Regions from separate parts of the Pseudomonas sp. GW822-FHT06B12 genome, predicted to be linked through region 2. Evidence: riboswitches for the same ligand, from Rfam matches in the RefSeq annotation. Region 2 holds a riboswitch; the other holds the start of a gene.

Region 1 (4,700 bases), on a different contig from region 2:
CAGCCGCGCTGGCAGCCCAGGCCGACCACCAGGGTCGGCGCTGCGCCCGTTTCACTCATGCGTGGTATTGACCTTCGCTTTTGCGGCGGAACAACCAGGCACTGATCAGGCCCAGGGCCAGCCAGAACGCGACGTTGGTCAACTGCGAAGCGATTTTGAACTGAGCTTCGAGGGCTTCCGGGGCCAGCATCGAATGCACTTCAGGCTGTGGGGCGCCAATGATATGCGGCACGGCCAGAATGGCGACGCCGAGCACCTTCAGCAGCCAGTGCCGGGCGAACACAATCAGTGCGATACCGACGGCGGTGGACGCTGCGGTGCTGATCCACCAGATCTGCCGTTGCGCCAGGTCTGCGGCGGCAGTGCCCGGCAACTCAGGCGGCAAGCCCAGGGTTGGTGCCAGGACGAAGGTTGCATAACCGGCCAACCCCCAGAGCAGGCCCTGAGAGGTGCGGGTCGGTGCGCGCAAGGTGTAGAGACCGGCGAGCATCAGCGCAAAACCGACGGCGACCACCAGATTGCCACCGGTAGTCGACAGCACGCGTTGCCAACCGTCTTCCGGCTCCCAGGCTTCTGCATCATGGGTGTGGCCCGCCATTGCACCTTCGGCATGTTCATGGACTTCAGCCGCTGGGGCCTTTTCGTAGGTTTCCGCCTGAAGAATCAGCGGCGCGACCCAAAAGCTTTGCAGCAGGGTCAGCAGCAGGGCGGCCAGCAAGCCGGTGAAACCTGCAGTTTGCGCAATACGCTTGATCATGTCAGCGGGTCTCAATGGCACGGGAAAGCAGAGCTGTGACGGGTGTCGTGGGCGGCGTTGTGCACCGCTTCGATGTGCGAGAAGCCGGCGAAATACACAAGGCTAGCGCCCAGAATCGATGCGCCGATAGCGGCAACGAGGCGTTGGCTCAGGGTGGAGGTGGTGCTGGCGGTGACGTGGCGAGTACTGCTGATGATCGACATGGCGCTTCCCTCTGGTCAGTCAGTGGGTGAATCGAGCGCATGCAAACCCCCGCAAGCCAGGCACGCAGAGGCTAAAACAGCGCCCGCCCACCGCGGGTTTGTTATTGATGTGTTGCGGGCCGGTCTCCGGGCTCACGAGGGGCTGGCATTCGCCGAACCTGCAAGAATCGCCTTCCCATGCCGAACTGCTGACACAGTGGATCTGATTCTTCGCTCGCTTACCGTTGCGGGGGCAGCACCGGACTGACATGGCTTTTGAGTAAAGCACATGATTCACCGGTTTCCCGTTTCACCCTGTGAAGGGCACCCGTAACAAGGCGTGTAGGAGAGCATGGGCGAGGGCGGGGCGTCAATTGGCGAGCGTTCTCAACTCGATATCGAGGTGCCGCCATCGCGAGCAGGCTCGCTCCCACAGTTGACCGCGTTTCAATGTGGGAGCGAGCCTGCTCGCGATGGCGTCATATCAACCACCACAGATCTCTGCCCGAACATTGACCCGCCCCGATGCGATGCGTAGCCTTGCGCTTTCGAGGTTCTTTGGCGCATGCGCCGAAGCTAAGAAGGGAACGCGGTCAATGCCGCGGCTGCCCCCGCAACTGTGAACGGTTTCGTTTCTGCCATGCCACTGCGCTCTTTTGTTTTCAGGCGCGGGAAGGTGCAGAAATCGCCAGTCGAAAGACCGGCACACCGTCAGCCAGGAGACCTGCCTCGTCACAGATTCTCACTACAACCGGGCGGGGTGATCCGGTGGCGAACTCATCCGCGCGCTCAAGCGCCGCCGGTTGTCGTCCCGTATGCCCGCCACCTAGCCAAAGGGCATCCGATGAAAACACTGGCCAAACTTCCCGTCACCATCGTTACCGGCTTCCTCGGTTCGGGCAAAACCACCTTGCTCCGACACATGCTCGATAACGCCCAGGGCCGGCGCATCGCGGTAATCGTCAACGAGTTCGGCGAGTTGGGCATCGACGGCGAAATCCTCAAGCAATGCTCCATCGGCTGCACGGAAGAAGAAGCCAACGGCCGCGTGTATGAGCTGGCCAACGGCTGCCTGTGCTGCACCGTTCAGGAAGAGTTCTTCCCGGTGATGCGTGAGCTGGTCGCCCGTCGCGCTGACCTCGACCACATTCTCATCGAAACCTCTGGCCTGGCCCTGCCAAAACCGTTGGTGCAAGCCTTCCAGTGGCCGGAAATCCGCAGCGCCTGCACCGTGGACGCGGTGATCACCGTGGTCGACAGCCCGGCCGTGGCCGCTGGCACCTTCGCCGCATTCCCGGATCAGGTCGACGCCCAGCGCAAACTCGACCCGAACCTGGACCACGAATCGCCACTGCACGAGCTGTTCGCCGACCAACTGGCCAGCGCCGACCTGGTGATCCTCAACAAGGCCGACCTGATCAGCCCGGCGGATCTGGCCAAAGTGCGCCTGGAAGTCGCTGAAGAGTTGCCGCCAGCGGTGAAAATCATCGAAGCCAGCAGCGGTCGTCTGCCACTGGACGTGTTGATCGGCCTGGGTGCCGGCTCTGAAGAACACATCGACAGCCGTCACAGTCACCACGATCACCACCACGATGGCGACGATCACGATCATGACGACCATGATCACGACGCTTTCGATTCGATTTCCATCGAACTGCCACAAGCCGACGAAAGCCTGTTGCTCGATGCCCTGACCCAATTGGTAGTCCAGCACGGCATCCTGCGGGTCAAGGGTTTCGCCGCGATCCCCAACAAGCCGATGCGCCTGCTGATCCAGGGCGTGGGCACACGTTTTGACAAGCACTTCGACCGTCAGTGGGCCGCAGATGAAGCGCGCAGCACACGTCTGGTGCTGATCGGTCAGCAACTGGACGCCGCCTTGCTCGAAGCGCAATTGCGCGCTGCGCTCAGCGTTTAACTCATGCACCTGCTCAGGACCCAGCCCGGCGGTTTCGTCTCGGATGACAACATTGCCGACCTTGGCCAAACCCCTGCCGAACTGGTGATTCTGTGCAGCGGCGACTCCAGCCTGGCGCTGCTCGCGGAAGCTGCGCAGCAGTTGCCCGAGGACTACCCGAGCCTGCGCCTGGCCAACCCGATGCAGGTGCAGAATCACGCCTCGGTCGACATGTATGTCGACGAAGTGCTGCGCCACGCCAAGGTGATTCTGATCTCGCTGCACGGCGGGATCGCCTATTGGCGCTATGGCATCGAACGTCTGGTGGAGTTGTCACAACGCGGTGTGCAGTTGATTCTGGTGCCGGGCGATGACCGTCCCGATCCGGAGCTCAGCGATCTGAGCACGGTGCCTGTCGAAGACCGCGAGCGGCTTTGGCATTTCCTGCGTCAGGGCGGTATGGGCAATGCGCTGGACTTGTATCGCTACCTGGCCAGTCGCTGGTTGGGGCGCGATTACCGCTGGGCTGAACCGCAGACCTTGCCCCGTACCGCGATCTACCACCCGCACAAAAGCAACGCGACCCTGAGTGATTGGCAAGCCGACTGGCAGGCGGATCAACCGGTGGCGGCAGTGTTGTTTTACCGCTCGCATTTGCAGGCGGCTAACACCGCCTTCATCGATGTTTTCTGCCAGCGCTTGCAGGCCGCGGGACTGAATCCGCTGCCGATTGCGCTGGCCAGTTTGAAAGAGCCCGGCTGCCTGACGGTGGTCGAGGATTGGCTGGATGAAGTGCAGGCTTCGGTGATTCTGAACACCACCGGTTTCGCCCAATCCAGCCCCGAAGCGCCGCACTTGCGGCCATTCCGGCGCAATATTCCGGTGATCCAGGCGATCTGCGCCCAGGACAACGAACCAGGTTGGCGCGCCAGCGAGCAAGGGCTCGGCCCACGGGATCTGGCGATGCACATCGCTTTGCCGGAGCTCGATGGACGGATCATCAGCCGACCGATCAGCTTCAAGGACCTGGCCTGGCGCAGTGAGCGCAGTCAGTCCGACGTGGTCTGCTATCGACCGCAACCCGAGCGCATGGACTTTGTCGCCGAACTGGCGCGGCGCTGGGTCGAGTTGGCGCGGGTGGCCAATGCTGAAAAACGCATTGCGCTGATCCTTGCCAACTACCCGACCCGCGACGGGCGGATTGGCAACGGCGTTGGCCTCGACACGCCGGCAGCAGCGTTGAATATCCTGCGGGCGCTGCAGGCCGAAGGTTATCCGTTGCCCGCCGATTTGCCGGAAAGCGGCACTGAGCTGATACAGCAGTTACTCGGCGGGGTCAGCAATGACCTGGAGAGCATCGACCTGCGCCCGTGTCAGCAAAGCCTGGCGCTGGACGACTATTTCTCGATGTTCAATGCCTTGCCCGAAGCCAACCGTGCTGCGGTGCTGGAACGTTGGGGAACGCCTGAAAGCGACCCGATGTTCCGCAGTGGGCGAATGATGATTGCCGGACTGCGCTTTGGCCTGACCTTTGTCGGCATTCAGCCGGCGCGTGGTTATCAGGTCGATCCGAGTGCGGTCTATCACGACCCGGACCTGGTACCGCCTCATGGTTATCTGGCGTTCTACTTCTGGTTGCGCCAAACCTACGGCGCCCATGCAGTGATTCACGTCGGCAAGCACGGCAACCTCGAATGGTTGCCGGGCAAAGGTGTCGGCTTGTCCGAAAGCTGCTGGCCGGATGCGTTGCTCGGGCCGCTGCCGAACATCTATCCATTTATCGTCAACGACCCGGGCGAGGGCGCGCAGGCCAAACGTCGGACTCAGGCGGTGATCATCGACCACCTGATGCCGCCGCTGACCC
Region 2 (4,700 bases):
TCCGTAGCCTGCAGAGGTTGTCATGACCGCTCGCACACTCAATCTCGACGATTCCCTCTATAACTACCTGCTCGACGTTTCCTTGCGCGAAACGCCGCTGCTGCGCCGTTTGCGTGATGAAACCCAGGCGCTGCCGATGGCGCGCTGGCAGGTAGCGCCCGAGCAGGGGCAGTTTCTCGCTATGCTGGTCAAGCTTACGGGCGCCAGGCGTTTGCTTGAAGTGGGCACTTTCACCGGCTACAGCGCTTTGTGCATGGCGGCCGCCTTGCCGGATGACGGTTCGCTGATCTGCTGTGACATTCCCGGAGAGTACAACGCCACGGCGCGCCGTTACTGGCAGGAGGCAGGCCTTGCTGAGCGCATCGATTTGCGTTTGGCGCCCGCGTTGCAAACCCTGGCTCAACTTGAGCAGCAAGGGCAGGGCGGTTGCTTCGATCTGATCTTCATCGATGCCGACAAGGCCAACTATCCGGCTTATCTGGAAAGCGCTTTGCGGCTGCTGCGAAGCGGTGGGTTGGCGGTATTCGACAACACGCTGTGGAGTGGGCGAGTACTGGAAGAAAATCCCGCGAGCGAAGACACCCGAGCCATCCAGGCACTTAATCGTGCCTTGAAGGATGATTCGCGTGTCGATCTGTCGTTGTTGCCTTTGGGCGATGGTCTGACGCTTTGTCGCAAAAAGTAATGGGTTGATGGAAAAGATCGCAGCCTGCGGCAGCTCCTGTAGGAGCTGCCGCAGGCTGCGATCTTTTGACGTTTTGTTCCTCGTGTTATCAGCCGCGTGCCTCTTTGAGCAACAGTGCGATACCTGGATGGTAGTTGCCGGCTTCGTTGTGCAATTTGCGGTAGGCGTAGGGGAAGTACCAGGCCACGGCGCAGGTGTGCTCCTTTTGCAGGTCGTCGACCATGTCCTGGAGTTCTTCCGGGGTAGGACTGTGTTGGGTCTTTTGTGGGGCGACGAACAGGCAGCCGAGCTTCAGGTCGCTGGCATAGCTGATTTTTTTCGCATCGCTCACGGCATCAAGCAGGGCCTGGGTGAGGTTCAGGTTATTGACCCGTGGCCAGCGTTGGGTGGCCTGAAGATAGGCGCGCTCTTCTCCGCTTGCGATAAACAGATCGGCGCGGCCATTACGCTCGCCTTCCTCGATCTGCTTTTTCGTCGGAGTCTGTTCAAGGGTGACCATTTCTGCCATCCATGCCGCTGCCGAAAGCAGGCTCAGGTTGGCGCGTTCGTCAAACCAGTAAGGACTTTCATTATCGCCGCGTACCGCGTTGTAGCGGTCGATACACTCGAACCAGCGCTCCAGCACCGGACGCAGGAATTCCAGCTTGGGATTACTGATGATCATGCCTTGCATGCTGCTCACCCTTTGTTCTTGTGGTGTAAGGTTGTGGCTCTTTGATATCACTGCTTTCAGTGTGGCACAAGATTGGCGCCAGTTTATTGATCGAGGTCGGTTTCTATCTATCGATGAGTCCCCGGCTTTAATTGACGCTCCACCCCCAACCCTCTAACCTTCGCGACTTGTTTCAGGTGCTCTGTGACCCAGTGGTCGACCGAGTGAAACAGGGAAGCCGGTGAGGGCGCGTTCTTTGACAGAGCGGGCGACGATCCCGGCGCTGCCCCCGCAACGGTAAATGAGTAAAAACTGCGCTTTGAGCCACTGTGTCGAAGGTCGACATGGGAAGGCGCGCAGTTCGGCCATCCCGCCGCTCATGAGCCCGGAGACCGGCCTGATCCATCCAGCGGCATCACGGTGGGCGATGCCAGGCTTCTTGCCGTCTATTTCTATGCCTGCCCGCCGTTATCCAGCCTCAACGGAGAGCTCCCCCATGACTGATTCCCCTGATCGTGACGAACGCCATCTGGCGCGCATGCTGCGCAAGAAAGCCGTGATCGATGAGCGCATTGCCAATTCGCCGAACGAATGCGGTTTGCTGCTGGTTCTGTCCGGCAACGGCAAGGGCAAAAGCAGTTCAGCGTTCGGCATGCTTGCCCGGGCGATGGGCCACGGCATGCAGTGCGGCGTAGTGCAGTTCATCAAGGGGCGCAGCAGTACCGGCGAGGAGCTGTTCTTCCGCCGCTTCCCGGAACAAGTGCGCTTCCATGTGATGGGTGAAGGTTTCACCTGGGAAACCCAGGATCGCCAGCGCGATATCGCCGCCGCCGAGGCCGCGTGGGAAGTCTCCCGTGAACTTCTACGTGACCCGGACATTGGCCTGGTGGTGCTCGATGAGCTGAACATTGCCCTCAAGCACGGTTACCTGGACCTTGACCAGGTGCTCAGCGATTTGCAGGCGCGTCCGCCGATGCAGCATGTGGTGGTCACCGGTCGTGGCGCCAAGCCGGAAATGATCGAGCTGGCCGACACCGTCACTGAAATGGGCATGATCAAGCACGCCTTCCAGGCCGGGATCAAAGCGCAGAAAGGCGTTGAGCTGTGAGCCTCTTTATATGAATAGCAGTCGTTTCTGCCCGGCGGTATTGATTGCCGCACCGGCTTCCGGTCAGGGCAAAACCACCGTCACCGCCGCGCTGGCCCGTTTGCATCGCAATCAGGGGCGCAAGGTTCGAGTGTTCAAATGCGGCCCGGACTTTCTTGATCCGATGATTCTCGAGCGCGCCAGTGGTGCGCCGGTGTATCAGCTGGACATGTGGATGGTCGGCGAACAGGAAAGTCGTCGGTTGTTGTGGGACGCGGCCGCTGAGGCTGACCTTATCTTGATCGAAGGCGTCATGGGCCTGTTCGATGGCACGCCGTCCAGCGCCGATCTGGCGCGGCACTTCGGCGTGCCGGTGCTGGGCGTGATCGACGGCACCGCCATGGCCCAGACCTTCGGCGCGCTGGCGTTGGGGCTGGCGCGTTATCAGCCGGACTTGCCGTTCGCCGGTGTCTTGGCCAACCGCGTCGGCACCTTGCGTCACGCGCAACTGCTCGAAGGCAGCCTCACCGAAGGCCTGCGCTGGTATGGCGCCTTGTCCCGGGAAACCGCGATCGAACTGCCGAGCCGTCACCTGGGCTTGGTCCAGGCCAGTGAGTTGAACGACCTTGACCTGCGACTCGATGCAGCCGCCGAAGCCTTGGCCAGCAGTTGCGAAGTGGCGTTGCCGCCCGCCGTCGAGTTCGCCGCGCCTGACGTGATCGCTGCCGAGCCGTTGCTGGCGGGTGTGCGAATTGCCGTGGCTCGTGACGAAGCGTTCGCCTTCACGTATGGCGCGAGCCTCGACTTGCTGCGGGCGATGGGCGCCGAGTTGCGATTCTTCTCGCCGATCCATGACTGTGATCTGCCAGAAGCCGACAGCCTGTATCTGCCCGGTGGCTATCCGGAATTGCACCACGTGGCGTTGGCTGAAAACAGCACAATGCTCGATGCGATTCGCGCGCACCACGCCGCTGGCAAGCCGTTGCTGGCGGAATGTGGCGGCATGCTGTATTTGCTCGACTCACTGACTGATGTCGACGGTACGCGTGCTGAGTTGGTAGGGCTGTTGGCGGGTGATGCGGTGATGCAAAAGCGTCTGGCGGCGTTGGCCTTGCAAGCGGTCGAATTGCCGGAAGGCGCGCTGCGCGGCCACACATACCACCATTCGTTGACCAGCACCGAGCTTGAGCCGATCGCCCGTGGTCTGAGCCCAAACGGTGGGCGCGGCGCCGAAGCGGTTTACCGTGAAGGGCGGATGACGGCTTCTTATGTGCACTTCTATTTCCCTTCCAATCCATCGGCGATCGCCGCGCTGTTTGCGCCAGACCTGAACCCTGTGGGAGCGGGCTTGCCCGCGAAGAGGCCATGACAGACAACGCATTTTCAGAGGCCGAGCGCGAAGCGGTTTATCGCGCGATTGCCGAACGTCGTGACATGCGTCACTTCAGCGGTGGCAGCGTCGAACCCGAGCTGCTCCGGCGTTTGCTAGAAGCGGCGCATCGGGCCCCGAGTGTCGGCTTGATGCAGCCCTGGCGGTTCATCCGCATCAGCGACCGGGCGTTACGTGGCCAGATCCAGCAACTGGTGGAAGAGGAGCGGGTACGCACCGCCGAGGCGCTGGGCGAACGCTCCGACGAGTTCATGAAGCTGAAAGTCGAAGGCATCAACGACTGCGCCGAAGTGCTGGTCGCCGCGCTGATGGATGATCGCGAGCGGCATATTTTTGGCCGTCGGACCTTGCCGGAAATGGACATGGCGTCGTTGTCCTGCGCGATCCAGAATCTTTGGCTGGCGTCCCGTGCCGAAGGTCTGGGCATGGGCTGGGTCTCGTTGTTCGAGCCTCAGGCACTGGCGGATCTGCTCGGCCTGCCGCCGGGAGCCAAACCGCTGGCGGTGTTGTGCCTGGGACCGGTCAAGGAATTTTACCCGGCGCCGATGTTGGTCCTTGAAGGCTGGGCGCAGGCGCGTCCGCTAAGTGAACTGTTGTACGAAAATTTTTGGGGAGTGAGTCAATGAGTGTGGCGTTGCTGAGTGTCGCCGGGGTAGCGCTGGACGCGCTGCTGGGCGAACCCAAACGCTGGCATCCGCTGGTGGCGTTCGGCCGTTTTGCCGATCGTATCGAGCAACGTTTCAACTCCGCCGGCCGTGGCTGGCGCAGTCATGGCGTTACCGCCTGGGTGATGGCGGTGCTGCCGCTGACCCTGCTGGTGACGGCGTTTTCCTGGCTGCCCTACGTTGGCTGGATCGTCGAGATCCTGGCGTTGTATTGCGCCCTT

Evidence for each region. Region 2 has a riboswitch for cobalamin ahead of cobO (cob(I)yrinic acid a,c-diamide adenosyltransferase). Riboswitches for the same ligand answer to the same signal wherever they lie in the genome.
Region 1: linked by a shared signal. The riboswitch ahead of cobW (cobalamin biosynthesis protein CobW) and the one ahead of cobO (cob(I)yrinic acid a,c-diamide adenosyltransferase) in region 2 are both predicted to bind cobalamin.

What each region holds. Positions count from the first base shown of each region.
Region 1 is NZ_JBXALR010000015.1:107,062-111,761, reverse strand. It holds gene AC1RKH_RS25775 (cobalamin biosynthesis protein) at 1-59, opposite strand, end outside; gene AC1RKH_RS25770 (CbtA family protein) at 56-757, opposite strand; gene AC1RKH_RS25765 (CbtB domain-containing protein) at 769-960, opposite strand; cobalamin riboswitch at 1,061-1,286, opposite strand; cobalamin riboswitch at 1,474-1,685, shown strand; gene cobW (cobalamin biosynthesis protein CobW) at 1,784-2,857, shown strand; gene cobN (cobaltochelatase subunit CobN) at 2,861-4,700, shown strand, end outside.
Region 2 is NZ_JBXALR010000010.1:27,605-32,304, reverse strand. It holds gene AC1RKH_RS21005 (C40 family peptidase) at 1-7, shown strand, start outside; gene AC1RKH_RS21000 (class I SAM-dependent methyltransferase) at 23-685, shown strand; gene AC1RKH_RS20995 (hypothetical protein) at 774-1,358, opposite strand; cobalamin riboswitch at 1,516-1,752, shown strand; gene cobO (cob(I)yrinic acid a,c-diamide adenosyltransferase) at 1,834-2,445, shown strand; gene AC1RKH_RS20985 (cobyrinic acid a,c-diamide synthase CobB) at 2,456-3,793, shown strand; gene bluB (5,6-dimethylbenzimidazole synthase) at 3,790-4,440, shown strand; gene cbiB (adenosylcobinamide-phosphate synthase CbiB) at 4,437-4,700, shown strand, end outside.